One region of the Thalassotalea fusca genome, then DNA from elsewhere that is predicted to be linked to it. Evidence: predicted binding sites of a transcription regulator. Region 1 holds the regulator's gene; each other region holds the start of a gene.

Region 1 (4,206 bases):
CACCATCGGGCTGCCTTTTAATGCTGGGAACGCTGGAGGTAGCCCTGCACCGTTAGCTTGATGACATGCTAAGCACTTACCGTTGTATACTTGCTCGCCCATCGCCATGAGCTCATCCATAGAATATGTTTTTGAAAGGTCTTCAGCAGGTGCTTTTTCTGCAGCGGCTTCTTGTACCGTCTCCACAACTTCTTCACTCACTGCAGGTACAGCGGTACTGGCGCCACCACTGGCAGCTTTAACATCTGCGGCTTGCACTAGATCGCCGGTGTCATTACCCCATGCATTTCGTTCATAAGTCACAACTGCTGCGATTTCTTTTGAACTTAATTGCTTACCAAAGGCTGGCATTGCTGCCTTACCGTTCAATACAATATCAATATGAGTGTTTATGGGCCCTGTGGTCGCAACTGGGCTTCCTTTAAGGGCTGGAAATGCTGGCGGTAATCCCATCCCTGAAGGTTGGTGACACGCTGCACAATACGCAGTGTAAGTTTGTTCACCTAACGACATAAGCTCTTCTTTAGACAGCGATGCAGTTAACGACGCTTGCTCAGCTGCAGCAGCTTCTGCAATAAGTCTATTTTGCTCATCAATCCAAGCGGCATAGTCTGCTTCAGATTTTACCTCAACGACAACAGGCATATAGCCATGATCTTTACCACAAAGCTCAGCACATTGGCCGCGGTAGATCCCTGGTTCATCAACGATGGTCCAAGCTTCATTAATAAAACCTGGGTTAGCGTCTTGTTTAACAGCAAACGCTGGTACCCACCAAGAGTGAATAACATCATCAGACGTAATTAAGAATCGAACTTTTTTATTGACCGGAATAACTAAGTGACGATCAACTTCCAGTAAGTAGTGTTCACCTTTTTCCGCTGACTGGCCATTTAGATTGTCATATTCTTCACGTGGAGTGGCCAATACAGAGTAAAACTCTATGTCTTGATCGAAATATTTGTAGTGCCATTTCCACTGAGAACCAGTGACTTGAATAGTGATATCAGAGTTGTCGTTGTTTTCCATTTCAACGAGCGTATTGGTTGCAGGAATCGCCATACCAATCAAAATGAGAATTGGCACTACCGTCCAAATAATCTCAACCTTTGTACTCTCATGAAATGTTGCTGGTGTTACGCCTTTCGATTTTCGATGAAAAATCATCGACCAAATCATAGCACCAAAAACGACTATCCCAATTACCGTACAGATGTAAAGCACGAACATGTGTAAGCCATACACTTCTCGACTTATCTCTGTTACCCCCTGGGTAAGATTAAGTTCCATTTCAGCCCAAGCTATACCGGGTAAAACTAAAAACCCCAATAACAGCCAACCTAGGTTACGTCTTTTCACTCGACATCTCCTCCGCCCTTTAAATGTAAAGTCATGCTTAGGCAGTAATACACAGCTCATGCTAGGCACGTCATTTTTATTTTTCTGTTGTTATTTTTGATTTGGCGTTTGCTACTGACTTCCGCAAGAAACCGTAACACCACCATATTCTTATTATTGCTTACTTTCTAATCTAGAATTACTTAATTATTAAACTAGGTCAATTTTTAATTTAGCGTGCTATGCTTAGAAATGGCAATAAAAACAATAGAGTTACCACTCTAAAAGCGCTATAACGCAGTGGTGACACGAACTACAGTAATTGTCGTATTTTTAAGCAGGCACTCGAAAAAAAGCTGATTTGACAAATTCGTGAAAAATTTTTACTGATTACTTTTTAATCTAAAACTCGTTTGAAAACGCGTTAGATAGGAAGTTTGGTATTGGATTTAATTAGGAGAGTAAGAAAAGATTCAAAAAACGGTAAAAGTTAGGCTTATTGAACATTCCGCCAATAAACCTAATAGTTAGCGATGATATATAAAACAATTACATCCAGTCAGCAGAACGAATTACACCAACGGCAATTCCTTCAACATTAAAATGTTGGTTAGCGAGATCTACTTTGATCGGTGCAAAGTCTTCATTTTCAGCATGTAAATACACCACATTACCTTCTTTTTTAAAGCGCTTAACAGTAACATCATCTTCTACACGCGCCACGATTACTTGACCGTTTTGCACATCAGTCGTTTGATGCACAGCCAGTAAATCACCATCTAATATGCCAATATCTTTCATACTTTCGCCATTTACCCGCAACAAATAATCCGCTGCAGGGTGGAAAAGATTACCATCAATTTGATAACGCTCTTCAACGTGCTCTTGCGCCAAAATTGGCTCTCCTGCAGCGACACGGCCAATAAGTGGTAGTCCTTGTTCTTCGGCATACTCTTCAGCTAGTCGAATGCCACGCGAGGTTCCTGGCAACATTTCAATGTAACCTTTTTTGGCCAGAGCTTTTAAATGCTCTTCCGCCGCATTTGCCGATTTAAAACCAAAAAAATCAGCAATTTCCGCACGTGTTGGTGGCATGCCGGTCGCTGATATTTTCTCTTTAATCAGATCAAAGATCTGTTGTTGTCTTGGGGTAAGTGGTCGCATAACAGCCCTGTATTTTTGAACAGTATCACTGTCATTGTATACAGCCTGTAAATAAACGCAAGGTATGTACTGAATTTAATCAGAAATTATCTATTCATATTTCTAAAATTTTTCTATTTTTAGCTAAAGCTAGGTTTTTCATAGGACTTTTCACCGCGCTATTGCTCATATTGCGCCAGTCTTTTACGAGGAATAACTATGAAAATAACTAAGCTTTTAATTGCTATGAGTATTGCCACTAGCAGTGTGTCCTACGCTATCAATAAACCAATCGAACCTGTCATGGTACAAATCCCTGCTGGCAGTTTCAAAATGGGGTCAACTAGCCGTGCTAATGCACAGCCTATTCACACCGTAAACATCCAGTCTTTTGGCATGAGTAAGTACGAGGTAACTGTTGCTGAATTCCGTCGTTTCGTTGAAATGACCAATTATCCTGTACCTCAAACGTGCCGACACGAGTTAGATGTGTGGTTTTTATTGCCCAGCAAAGGAAATTGGGAAACCAACAGGCTAAACACCAGTGAACATCAGCCTGTTGTGTGTATCAACTGGCAAGCCGCTAATGCGTACGCACAATGGTTAGCAAAAGAAACTGGCAGACCCTATCGACTACCTTCTGAAGCCGAATGGGAATATGCTGCGCGTGCTGGAACTAAAACCGATTATTACTTTGGAGATGATAAAGACAATACGCTCGTTTGTGATTATGAAAATACCGGAGATCGACGCGGTGAAAGCATATTGCAGCTCAATAACAATACAAGCTACTACAATTGGACCGGTGAAGTTGCAAATTGCGAAGATAATTCTGGCTACGCCAGTATCGTTGGCATGTACAAGCCAAACCCATTTGGATTACACGATATGGTCAGCAATGTAGTCGAGTTTCTCTCCGATTGCTACGTAGGAACTTATGAAGGTGCACCAACAGATGGTTCTGCACGTATTGACGGTAAGTGTGATCGTCGTGTAGTCCGTGGTAGTAGCTGGCACTGGAGTCACTTTCCATTAGCTAACCGCCGTTCAACAGACGAGATATTTTCTGGTGGTGTCAACGGATTTAGGTTGGTAATAGATAACCAAATCCCACCGATTTCGAACGAAACTAGGCAATTCATCCTATCACTTGAATTTGCTCAACAACAAGCACAGAAACGCCGTGATTTGCTACCCGAAATCCCCGCGCCGGTAAAAAATCTTCAGATTAGTCAAAACAGTAATAGTGTTAGGCTAACCTGGGACAACGATCAGCATGACCATACTGTTAGTTATCGCGTTTATCGCAATGCACTACCGGGAAAAATGTTTAAGATGATAGCCAATAATATTGATGAAATGCAGTTTATAGATGGCAACGTGCCAGCGCATGCTTATGATTATACAGTGGTTGCAGTTAGGCGACACACACAAAGCACCTATGCTCCCCCAGTAACTAAAGCGGCTAGTTGGGTTAAGCTACCCGCGCAAGTTGAAGCCGAATGGGCGACTAAAATAACCGATACAAAAAACAACACTGGTATTTCATTTACCTCAGATAAATCTCGTCGCATAGGCTATAACCTTACAGGTGCTGTAGGCATCGGTGAAGGTGCTGAGATGAGCTATCAAATTGAAGTTCCTAAATCAGGTGCGTATCAGCTGTCTTATCGTGTTGCATCTCCGAGGAACACCCTAGGATTTGAAATTTACAACGAGTCCAAA
Region 2 (4,206 bases), on a different contig from region 1:
TTCTCGACAATAGCTTCTGACAGCAGCGTAGCTAATTGTGGTAATGGCTGTATTGCTTTAGTGATAGGCGCTAGCACTTCCTTATTCGTACAGAAAGATAATGTGCCATTAATGTCAGGTAATGCGTGTAAAGCATGTCTAACGCGTGCAAAATCCCTTGGTCTCGCTGTACGTAACGCAATTCGTGAAACGATCCGCTCAATGTCGCCCAGCTGCTTTAGTTGCAGGTGTAAATCATCATAAATGTCCGCTTCAATTAGCGCAGTTGTTGCGTTTTGTCTGGCGACGAGCGTACTGATGTTACGCAACGGAAAGTGTATCCAACGCTTAAGTAAGCGAGAGCCCATTGGCGTGGCACTCTTATCCAATATTGATGCTAATGTATTTTCCTGCCCACCTTGCAAATTCTGTGTTAGCTCTAGATTGCGACGTGTTGCAGCATCCAATATAACGCCAGATTGGTAGGATTCGGCAACAATGGAGCGAATATGTGGTAAAGCGGTACGTTGGCATTCTTTTACATATTGAAGCAAGCAGCCTGCGGCACAAAGCCCTTTAGGGTAATCAGTTACGCCAAAACCATTTAATTCTTTCGTGCCAAATTGTTGATTGAGTTGTTTGCAAGCTGTATCTAGATCGAATTCCCATTCTGGGCGTCGACGTAAGCCTTTTAATCCTTCAACCAAATGAGTGCTTTCCATAGAGTCACTGTACAGTAATTCCGCTGGTGATAAACGTTGTAACTCTGCCTGTACTTGTTCTTCAGATTTTGGCTCGGTAAGAACAAATCGCCCGCTGGTCATGTCTAAATAGGACAAACCAAACCCTTGATTGGCTTGATATAGCGCAACGATCAAATTGTCCTGTCGATCAACCAATAGTGCTTCATCACTGATTGTGCCAGGTGTTACAACCTTCATTACCTTTCGTTCAACAGGACCTTTGCTAGTAGCTGGATCACCTACTTGTTCGCAAATAGCGACTGACTCACCCAGTTGTACTAATTTAGCTAGATAGGATTCAATGGCGTGATAAGGAACACCAGCCATAGGAATGGCATTACCACCAGATTTACCACGCGCCGTTAATGAAATATCGAGTAAGTCAGCTGCTTTTTTAGCATCGTCATAGAATAATTCGTAAAAGTCGCCCATGCGGTACAGCAAGAGGATATTTGGAAAATCAGCTTTGATGGTCAAATATTGACGCATCATCGGTGTATGTGTAGATAGATCAGTGGTTTGTGTCGTCATGGTTAATTTAGTAAGTGATTGAGCAGCCGCTTATATTTATGGAATGGCTGAGACTTCTGTCAAAATAATTGCGCCTATTATGCCATAGTAAAAATAAATAATCGGCGCATTTTCTTGTGAATATTCTAAATTGGAGAGAGGCACATATGCTAGCGCCAAATTCAACTCAACCTAAATTTAAAGCTACTGTATAAAATTCAATATCGTGACGGAAACATGAGTTTTTGAATAAGAACGCGAGCAATAAAGCCTAAATCTAGCAAAGAATATTTCTTTAAATAACAGCTTGTTATACATTTGTGTGGCATTGCACTCAAAAAAACTTAAATAAAATGCTTGATACTGTACGACCATACAGTATACTTTGCCCATATTGAATTTTGATACCCATATTCTGGAGCCGTTAATGGACGAAAATAAAGAAAAAGCCCTGTCTGCCGCACTGAGCCAAATTGAACGTCAGTTTGGTAAAGGTTCTATTATGAAGCTAGGTGAAAACCGTAGCATGGACGTAGAGACGATTTCTACTGGATCAATCGGACTGGATATTGCACTGGGTGCAGGTGGCTTACCTTTAGGTCGTGTTATTGAAATTTACGGACCAGAATCAAGTGGTAAAACAACACTTACATTAGAAGTTATCGCAGAAGCACAACGCAACGGTAAGGTTTGTGCGTTTGTTGATGCTGAACACGCATTAGACCCTATTTATGCTGAAAAGCTTGGCGTTAACATTAACGACTTACTTGTTTCTCAGCCAGATACAGGTGAGCAGGCATTAGAAATTTGTGACATGCTAACCCGTTCAGGTGCAGTAGACGTAATTGTTGTTGACTCAGTAGCTGCATTAACACCAAAAGCAGAAATTGAAGGCGACATGGGTGATTCACACATGGGTCTGCAAGCACGTATGTTATCGCAAGCAATGCGTAAATTAACAGGTAACCTTAAGCAATCAAACACTATGATGATCTTCATCAACCAGATCCGTATGAAGATAGGTGTGATGTTCGGTAACCCTGAAACTACTACTGGTGGTAATGCGCTTAAGTTTTATGCTTCAGTACGATTAGATATTCGTCGCATTGGTGCAGTTAAGAACGGTGACGAGATTGTTGGTAATGAAACGCGTGTTAAAGTGGTGAAAAATAAAATTGCACCACCATTTAAACAAGTGGAATTCCAAATTCTGTACGGTGAAGGTATTAACAACTTAGGTGAGTTAATAGACCTAGGTGTTCAAAACAAGATGGTTGAAAAAGCAGGTGCTTGGTACAGCTACAATGGTGATCGTATTGGCCAAGGTAAAGCGAATGCAACTAAATACCTTAAAGAGAACCCAGAGATCGCAAAAGATTTAGACTCACGCATTCGTGCACAGTTTTTATCTAAAGGCACTGAGCAAGAAGAAACTGTAGCAGAGTAGTTTTATTCTTGTTATGACATATGAGCGGTGCTTGAAAATAGTGCTGCTCGTATGTAACCACATTACCTACAGATAGTGCTTAATTAGCATATATCACTTAGTATTTTCGTTTCCTTTTATCACCATGATTTCCATGGACTGATTTCGCCAAATCTTATTTGCTGTTCATTCCAAAGATAGCTCATTTCTAAATGACCAAGTTACTTTTAAGTCGTTAATTGATAAGTATCATTCCTAATCCATAAATTAAGTTAAAAGATTAATTTTTCTTCCCATCCATTTGATTTTTCGTATTTTTAAATGCGCTTTTATCCCATAGCTTTGTATAAAAAGCATCCGTAACACTTGTTGTCGGTAGGTTGTTTTTATAAGGGGCACCGTCGTAATTTTCAACGTTGACGCATAAAAATAGTCAATGGTGACTTAGAGGGAATTAATGTCACTTTAGGGTCTTATCCTGTCACTTCAGCTTTTTATCGATATTTCCACACTTCTATTCGCTATTTTTTCCGTGCATCTGAGAAATAACGACCAATTTAGGTTGTTGTTATTTATGGTGCATACAATTTTTATTCATTTAAAAGGACTAAAGAAAAAATGAAAAACCTTAATAAAAATAAGAAATTAAGTTTTTATGTATCGAATGACCGTTCAAGAGGCGTTAGTTCGTTTGGTTTAGCGATAAAAGCAGGACGTTGTTCTTCAACGTCATCTACTTGTTGTTGCTGCTGTAGTTCAGCAGAGAAGTAGAGACAATTGCCGTGCCAGCTACCGTGGTGGCACGGCATTATTTTTAGACAAAGCTAAAGTGAGTAGAGGGAATGGCAATGAGCGATGAAAATTTAATATACGTACACCCAGCAATAACATGGCAAACCATCGATAGCGACAAATTACAAATCAGAGTCCCAGATGGACAGCATATAACATTGACAGAAAGTGCAGTACTAGCAGGCGCTATGCTTGAACGATTAATAGAGCCACAAAACTTCGAACAAATTCAAGACTGGGCGCAGCAGAAACAAATCGGTAACGAAGAACTTGAAACTGCATTGGCTACATTACACGAATATTCAATTATTGTAGAGTCGCGAGCTAAGCAAAACCAAGGTGTATTCAATAACGTTCTGAACTTCAATGTTAACTCAAGCAAAAGTATCCGCTCTGGATTGCCTTTCCCATATTTTTCTACAATAGAAGCAAAGGGCACTGGTTATATTTTCAATTGTGTAGAACAAGTAATTGAACAAACACAACCTGTACTCGATGAATTGCAAAATGAAAGTCAAACCGAAGGTCAACACCTGCGAATTGTATGTTCTGATATCGCTGATCAACAGTATTTACTAGAGCAAAACAGGCAGGCAGTGAAAGACAAAATCGCGTGCTTAACCGTTCAATGGACAGATGAATTCTTGTCGATTGGTCCACTTTATATTCCCGAAGAATCAGCTTGTTACGAATGTTTAAATGTGCGCAAAAGGGCGGCATCTAATTTCCTTAGTGAACTAGATGCGGTGCTGAAGA
Region 3 (4,206 bases), on a different contig from region 1:
CCGTAATATTGCGGCAATGAGGTGAATTACAGTAGCGCATAAAAAAACCAGCTACACACTAGCTGGTTTTATCAGATTCATTCATTAAACAAATGTACATTTATGCAGTGGCATCTACACTTGACGCTGGTTTTGATACCATTACCATCGCAGGGCGCACTAGGCGACCATTTAATTCGTAACCTTTCTGCATTACTGCAATAACTGTATTAGGCTCAACACCTTCAACTTCCTGCATCGACATCGCTTGGTGCAATTCAGGATTAAATGGTTCATTTTGCGGGTCAATAGCTTTTACACCGAATTTGTCTAGCGCAGATAAAAAGCTTTGTAATGTTAATTCAACACCTTCAGCTATCGCTTTTTGAGTTTCATCTTCAACATTGATGCTAGCAATTGCACGCTCTAGGTTGTCAACTGTTGGTAATAATTCACCAGCAAATTTTTCTAAAGCGAACTTACGTGCTTTTTCTACGTCTTGCGCTGCACGGCGACGAATGTTGTCAACTTCTGCTTTAGCACGAATTACTGAATCTTTCTGATCAGCAACAGTTGCTTGCGCTGCAGCAAGTGTTAATTCAAGTTCATTAATTTTTTCAAATTCAGGGCTAATGTTTTCAGCTGCTGCCGTAAATTGATCACCGACCTGCTCTTCAGCCTGATCGATAATTTCTTGTGCGGCAATTTCTTCAGGTGTTAGACCCGACTCATTCTTATTTTCGGTTGACTCTTTCGTCATGAAAAACTCCAAGTAAAAAATCTAATGTTGCTAATTATGGGGATTCATCACGCTGAATCAAGCTTCAAGTATAAACAATTACAAAAATGTTTTCTTTACAACGCTATAAATTAGCGCGAAACTGCCGATATAAACTGAACTTGTTCACACAAATCCCACATTCAATGAGTAAACTATATAACACGATTGGATTAATCGGAAAACCTAACCACAATGGCGCTAGCACGACTATTGAGACCTTACATCAGTACTTGATAGATGAAGGTTATGAAGTCCTTGTTGAGTCATCTGTAGCGCTTTCAACCAATATACAAAACGCTAAAGTATGTACATTGGTTGAAATTGGCGAACAAGCAAATTTAGCCATAGTTGTTGGTGGTGACGGCTACATGCTCGGCGCTGCTAGAGTGCTTAGTTGTTACAACATTGGCGTTATTGGCGTTAATAGAGGCAACCTTGGCTTTTTAACTGATTTGTCGCCGAACGACTTAATTACACCGCTAGAACAAATATTGCACGGCAAATCACGTTCAGAGCAACGCTTTATCATTGAAGCCGAAGTATACAGACATGGCAAATTGAAAAGCTCCAATAGTGCTGTAAACGAAGCGGTTCTGCACGCTGGAAAAGTCGCCAACATGATTGAATTTGAAGTATATATTGACGGCAGTTTCATGTTTAGTCAGCGTTCTGATGGCTTGATTGTGTCGACGCCTACAGGCTCTACCGCCTATTCCATGTCAGCAGGTGGCCCAATTTTAACGCCAAATTTGAACGCGTTGTCGTTGGTCCCCATGTTTCCCCATACACTCACGAGCCGTCCAATTGTGGTAGATGGTAATAGCGAAATAAAACTTGTGCTGGCAAATGAAAATTACGAAAACCTTCAGGTGAGCTGCGATGGTCATGTGATTCTCGCAGTAATGCCGGGCGATGAAGTCATTATTAAGAAAAGTCCATATACACTTCGCTTAATTCACCCACTCGACCATGATTACTTTAATGTTCTACGTAATAAACTAAGTTGGGGCAACAAGCTTTATTAAACAATATTTCAATCACTTAAGAAAAATTTGCAACTGTTAAATAAAAAACAGTTGCGCCCCTCATTATTACTGTATAAATTAACACCTATATTTATATACAGTACAAATCATCGTTATGCTTATACAACTGAACATTCAGAACTTTGCCATTGTACGCTCACTCGACATCGAATGGCACAATGGAATGACTACCATCACTGGCGAAACTGGTGCAGGTAAATCAATTGCAATTGACGCACTAGGATTATGTTTAGGCGACCGTGCGGTAACCAACGTTGTACGACCAAACAGTAAACGAGCTGAGCTTGCCGCGACATTCGATATTTCAAATAATAAGTTAGCGAAAATTTGGCTAGAAAAGCATCAGTTAGAAACCGACAATGAATGTATTTTAAGACGTGTAATTTCTGCAGAAGGCCGTTCAAGAGCATACATTAATGGGAGTCAGGTACCACTGGCTCAACTTAAAGAAGTAGGCCAACGATTGATCAATATACATGGTCAACATGATCATCAGCTAATCACCAAAAATGGTGAACAACGTAAAATATTAGACAATTATGCGAACCATCAGGATTTACTAGAAGATGTTACGCACTATTATCAACAATGGCGCGAATTGAACATTGAGTTGAAAGCGTTGCAAGAATCCAAGGTGCAACGTGATGCAAAGCAGCAGTTGTTACAATATCAAGTAAATGAACTTGATGAATTTTCCTTGCACGACGACGAATTTGAAGCGCTCGAAGCCGAATACAAGCGCCAAAGTAATGGGCAACATATTCTGAACCAAACGTTACACGTAATGCATATGCTAGCGGAAGACGAACAGTTCAATGTAATCGACACCTTACGCAAAACCAGTGATTCTATCAGTGAGTTAATTCATTTTGATACAAGCTTAGCCAATGTAAATGAAGCAGTCTCTGAGGCGCTCATTCAACTTGAAGATGCTAGTCAGGAACTTCGTCACTATCATGATCGATTAGAGCTTGACCCCGAAACCTATCAAGCCATTGAAGAACGATACTCTACTGCGATTCAACTAGCGAAAAAGCATCAAGTAGCTCCTGAAAAACTATTTAGTCACCATCAACACTTGAAACATGAATTAGCAATGATAAGTTCAGATGAATCTCGCTTATCGAGTGTGTTTGACGATATCGCTAAAAGTAAAGAGCAGTATTACGCTTGTGCGGAAAAGCTCACTCAAGCACGGCAAAAAGCGGCCAAAAAGCTAAGCAAACTGATTACCACCAGTATGCGAGAGTTGAACATGCCACATGGCCAATTTGAAATTGCGATTAATACCAATCAAGACGCTGAACCGAATGCCTTAGGCTTAGACAGCGTAGAATACTTAGTTAGCCTCAATCCAGGGCAATCACTTGAAGCGATGAACAAAGTAGCTTCTGGTGGTGAGCTTTCAAGAATTAGCTTGGCAGTGCAAGTTATTTTGGCTGACAAAGTAATAACCCCTACGCTAATATTCGATGAAGTTGACGTAGGTATTAGTGGACCAACCGCGGCCATGGTTGGAGCCAAATTACAACAATTAGCGGCTAACACCCAAGTGATATGTGTTACTCACTTGCCGCAAGTGGCATGTAAGGGGCACCAACAAATGTTTGTAACAAAATTAACAGACGGCACAAACACAGAGACAAAAGTTACTGAACTATCTGAGCAAGGGCGTGTCCAAGAAATCGCACGCCTATTGGCTGGAGACGTAATAACTGACAGTAGTTTAGCAAACGCTAAGGAGCTGTTAGCTTGCTAGTATGAACAATTAAATGAAAATTTACTTTGTAACTGCTGGCATGCTTAGTTATTATCGCCGTTCAAAAAGAAAGAGGAACATAATAAAGCATGTTGTTACGAGTTATTGCACTTAGCGCTATTTTGGCATTATCAGCTTGTTCAAGTTGGGTATATCGAATCGACATTCCGCAAGGTAACTTTTTAGAGCAAAAAGACATCGATAAACTTCAAATCGAGATGACGAAAGAACAAGTAAAGTTCGTGCTTGGTAGTCCAGTGGTCATCGATGCGTTTAACGAAGATGTGTGGCACTACGTGTATCGATTTAAGTCTGGAAGAGACGAAGAGTTGAACCGCGAGAAAAAGTTTATCGTAACATTTAAAGACAACAAGCTTGTTTCTGCTGAAGGTGACTTTGAATTACCCGAGAGCTTTTATACGCCAATGGTTAACTAATTTGAATTAATTCTCTTTACGCGTACCAGTAGTATATTTATTAAAAAAACGACCTATCAGGTCGTTTTTTAGTTTAGCTATCTGAACTAATTCTAACTAGCTCTGCTTATCCATTGAGTCCTTATAAACAGCTATTTACCACCACGCAGCGGGTTAACTCGGCCACCCGTAACTTTATCAGCACGCCCTTCTTCTTTAGCTTTT
Region 4 (4,206 bases), on a different contig from region 1:
AAGAGTCTACACAAGAAATTCAGAACATGATTGAAGTACTGCAAACGGGTGCTGAGAAAGCTGTAGCTGTAATGGAAACCGGTAAAAAACAAGCATCAGACTGTGTTGAGCAAAGTGAAGAAGCCGATAAGGCGCTTGAAACCATTACCCACGCCGTACACGAAGCCTACGATCGCTCTTCACAAATTGCGACCGCGGCAGAAGAACAAAGTGTTGTGGCACATGAAATTAGCGAAAACTTAGAGTCAATTGTGACAATTGCCGAACAAACTACTGCAGGCTCTCAGCAAACGGCTTCGTCAAGCAGTGAAGTCGCGAGATTGGCCGAAGAACTGCAACAATCAGTGCAAGAGTTTAAGTTGTAACGCCAGTTACAATCCACTATACGAAAAATGCCGCAATTATTATTGCGGCATTTTTGTTTGGTGATTATTCAATCTGCAAACTCTGCTTTAGCTGTATTAATACCAAAGAACAATATTTATCAACAGTTAGCTCCAAAGCAAACCTACGTCCCTAAAGCTATATGATAACCTGGTTATCATTACTGTTGCCGCATATGAGCCTATTTAATTCATCCTTAGTAACCAGTCAGGAGAGTGATAATTTCTCTGACAAATCTTTGTATTGATCAAATAGTTAATTCAATTCGTAAAACCAACATCTTGGCTATCAACCAACCATCACTGTACAAATTTCACTCAAAGTTGACACGTAGTTGGCACATGCGAAGCGTAATTGGCAAATTGTTAGCACATAACTGGCCTTTGAATTGAGACATTCTTTCCATAATCTATCAACTACTTGGCCAAACGCGAAATTGTGCTGTGGCAATGCATACAAAGTTCATGCGCTGACAGTTACTCAACTCAAAATTATCGTGTTGCTTTGTAGAGTTGAACACACAGGCTTCTTATTAAGCCAATCAATTAACATATACACTAAAAGGAGTTTGATAATGCTAACTTTTCACATATTTGCAGGTGCATTAGTATTACTGTCTGGTATCGGAGCGTTGTTATCAGGCAAAGGAAGTAAAATACATCGCAATACCGGAAACGCATTCTTTATTACATTTATTTTGATGGCAGGAAGTGCCACTTACTTGGCTGATGACCCAGTAATCGCTATTGCGTCAATCTACTTTGTATCAACCGCATGGGTAACCATCCGTCGGCCAGAAAAGAAATCGGGAAAGTTTGAAATTATCGCATTTTTTACAATTACCATCGTATGCGCCAGATACTTTTATGTGGCAACAACGTCACCGGCCGGCTTTATGACAACAATGTATTATCTATTTGGCAGTATTGCATTGCTCGCCGCAATGCTTGATTTGAAATTGATTATACAAAAAGGCATTTCTGGCGCTCACCGTATTGCCAGACACTTATGGCGCATGTGTTACGCCCTGTTAGGCGCGGTTCTCTCACTTGTTGCCAATACATCAGGAAAATGGCCCGAATTTATTGACGAAAATTTACCAATATTTCTAGTAATCGTAGTAATGCTTTATTGGTTATTTCGCTTATTGCTTACCGATTGGTTTGCCAAACGAAAAAGTATTATTAAGAAAGGCGCATAGCCAAAGCGATAAATGACTAGCGTTTCAGAATCAGCTAAAAGTGCCTACGACGTATAAACACAAAACCAAAGGCGAGTAAATGAAGTGAAATTCATCAGTGTTCCCCAAAAGTTGCAAACAAATTTTGGGGAATTCTTAGACAATTATTAGCCGATGTCGCGATGGAGTAATTTATTTCTAGCGTTTTTCGTAAACCGCAAACTCTAAGTCATAGGCATTCTTTTCATCAGCCTTGTAGCTCTCGCTGTTGATTTTATGCCATTCATTTAAGTCATAGCTAGGAAATTGCGTATCTCCGTCAATGCTTGCCTGTATATGCGTGATATAAAGTCGTTGAGCAGCAGGTAAGCAATGGGCGTAAATTGCACCACCGCCTATCACCATCACTTCTTCTACATCGCCTGCTTTAACAATCGCTGCGTCTACCGAAGTAACGACCTCAATTCCTTCAGCGTAATAATTAGGATCACGAGAAATTACGATGTTTTGACGTCCAGGCAATGGTCGGCCGATAGATTCATAGGTTTTACGTCCCATCACCACTGGCTTACCCAGTGTCGTCTTTTTGAAGTAAGCGAGATCCGCTGGCAAATGCCAAGGCATGTCGTTGTCTTTACCGATAATGCGATCGTTCGCATGTGCAACAATCATCGAAAGTATTGTCATGGCCGTTTAATTATTTTGGTAAATGATGCACATATTCTACTATCTGCGTTCTATTAGCGTCACTATTTTTCTTATAAGATTCATTAACAACGCGTGGCGATTGACATTAACGCCAGCACTTAAACACTGGATATAAAGACAGTTATCTTTTACACTTAGTCGTTCTATCTATTGACGCAAATTTGAATGAAAGTATATATCGCCGAAAAACCTAGTTTAGGGCGCGCCATCGCTGCTGCACTGCCAAAACCACATAAAAAACAACAAGGCTTTATAGAAGTTGGCAACGGTGATGTCGTCACTTGGTGTATCGGACACATTCTAGAACAAGCCGATCCAGACGCATATGATGAAAAATACAAGAAGTGGCAACTTGATCACTTACCAATCATTCCACAAGCGTGGCAACTCAAACCCAAGTTCAAGACCAAGAGCCAACTTAGCGTTATTCGAAAACTGGTTAAGCAAGCAAGCCAGATAATCCATGCGGGCGACCCTGACCGCGAAGGCCAATTGCTAATAGATGAAGTCATCGATTTTCTCAAAGTGAGTGACGCCAAGAAAAAACAAATTCAGCGTCTGCTTATAAGCGACCTGAACACGCCTGCGGTAAAGCGTGCCTTAAATCAATTGAAACCAAACCTAAGCTTTGTTCCGCTTTCTGTTTCAGCACTTGCCAGAAGCCGAGCAGACTGGCTATACGGCATTAACTTAACAAGAGCTTATACGATACAAGGCAACAAAGTTGGCTATTCTGGCGTGCTATCGGTAGGGAGAGTGCAAACGCCTGTGCTGGGGCTTGTAGTAAATCGTGACAAAGAAATTGCTGAATTTGTTGAAAAACCTTATTTTCAAGTGGCTGCTGACGTAACAACTAAGACGAACGAGACGTTTTCAGCTATGTGGCAACCCAGCGAAGCGTGTCAACCGTATATGGATGAAGATGGTCGCGTACTCAACAAAAAGCTCGCTGAAAATGTTATTGGCCGCATCTCTGATCAGCCAGCAACTGTAACTGATATAAAGAAGGAAAATAAGCAGCAAAATCCCCCCTTGCCTTTTAATTTGTCTGCATTGCAAATCGCCGCAGCAAATCAATTGTCGATGAATGCGAAACTCGTATTAGACGTTTGTCAGAGCCTATATGAAAAGCATCAATTGATTACTTATCCACGCTCAGATTGCCGTTATTTACCGCTAGAACACCATGAGCAAGCACGTACAATATTAGCTAACCTAGCGTCAGCACAACTACCGATATCTGATGAAATAGTTGGCGCTAACGCAGCGCTTAAAAGCAAAGCATGGAATAACAGCAAGGTAACCGCACACCACGCCATAATTCCTACGGAAAAACCACTCAACAGTGCAACGCTGAATAATTTAGAGAAAAACGTTTATCAGCTTATTGCTCGCCAATATGTTGCACAATTTTTTCCTGCCTACACATACAACCATACTAAATTATCGCTCACGATTTCCGGAGGGTTATTCACTGCTACAGCCAACGTTCCAGTTCAAATTGGTTGGAAGCAACTCTTTAACAAGCATAGGTCCAAAGAACATGAGGATTCAGAAAATGAAGCATCAGATTTTTTGCCAGAGGTCAGCAAAGGTGATGTATTACATTGTATTCAGGGACGATTGCTAGAAAAACTCACCCAACCGCCAAAAGCATTTACCGATGCAACATTGCTGGCAGCAATGACGGGTATTAACCGTTATGTCGCCGATAAACACCTTAAAAGCGTGTTAAAAGATACAGATGGATTAGGCACTGAAGCTACCAGAGCGAATATCATAGAGCTTCTATTTAAACGCGGCTTTTTACAACGTGCAGGAAAATCGATTCACGCCACTGATGCAGGAAAAGGCCTGATTGCCGCCTTACCGGAACAGTGCACGAAACCAGATATGACCGCCCACTGGGAAGCTACGCTCAATCAAATTAGTGA

The links. Region 1 encodes LexA, which represses DNA repair genes until DNA is damaged. Its sites were predicted from a motif close to TACTGTATNNNNATACAGTA; they were not measured.
Region 2: the regulator LexA is predicted to act here: its motif matches at 1,594-1,613, upstream of recA (recombinase RecA).
Region 3: the regulator LexA is predicted to act here: its motif matches at 1,869-1,888, upstream of recN (DNA repair protein RecN).
Region 4: the regulator LexA is predicted to act here: its motif matches at 2,376-2,395, upstream of ACSLUK_RS00010 (DNA topoisomerase III).

Annotation. Positions count from the first base shown of each region.
Region 1 covers NZ_JBQRUN010000002.1:120,450-124,655, forward strand. The annotation lists gene coxB (cytochrome c oxidase subunit II) at 1-1,290, opposite strand, end outside; gene lexA (transcriptional repressor LexA) at 1,888-2,502, opposite strand; gene ACSLUK_RS02935 (SUMF1/EgtB/PvdO family nonheme iron enzyme) at 2,701-4,206, shown strand, end outside.
Region 2 covers NZ_JBQRUN010000006.1:63,399-67,604, reverse strand. The annotation lists gene mutS (DNA mismatch repair protein MutS) at 1-1,253, opposite strand, end outside; gene recA (recombinase RecA) at 1,660-2,679, shown strand; gene ACSLUK_RS09310 (hypothetical protein) at 3,312-3,467, opposite strand; gene ACSLUK_RS09305 (TOMM precursor leader peptide-binding protein) at 3,507-4,206, shown strand, end outside.
Region 3 covers NZ_JBQRUN010000027.1:29,146-33,351, reverse strand. The annotation lists gene grpE (nucleotide exchange factor GrpE) at 101-739, opposite strand; gene nadK (NAD(+) kinase) at 904-1,785, shown strand; gene recN (DNA repair protein RecN) at 1,901-3,565, shown strand; gene ACSLUK_RS19075 (outer membrane protein assembly factor BamE) at 3,655-4,002, shown strand; gene ACSLUK_RS19070 (RnfH family protein) at 4,134-4,206, opposite strand, start outside.
Region 4 covers NZ_JBQRUN010000001.1:3,415-7,620, reverse strand. The annotation lists gene ACSLUK_RS00025 (methyl-accepting chemotaxis protein) at 1-365, shown strand, start outside; gene ACSLUK_RS00020 (hypothetical protein) at 959-1,585, shown strand; gene folA (type 3 dihydrofolate reductase) at 1,763-2,251, opposite strand; gene ACSLUK_RS00010 (DNA topoisomerase III) at 2,438-4,206, shown strand, end outside.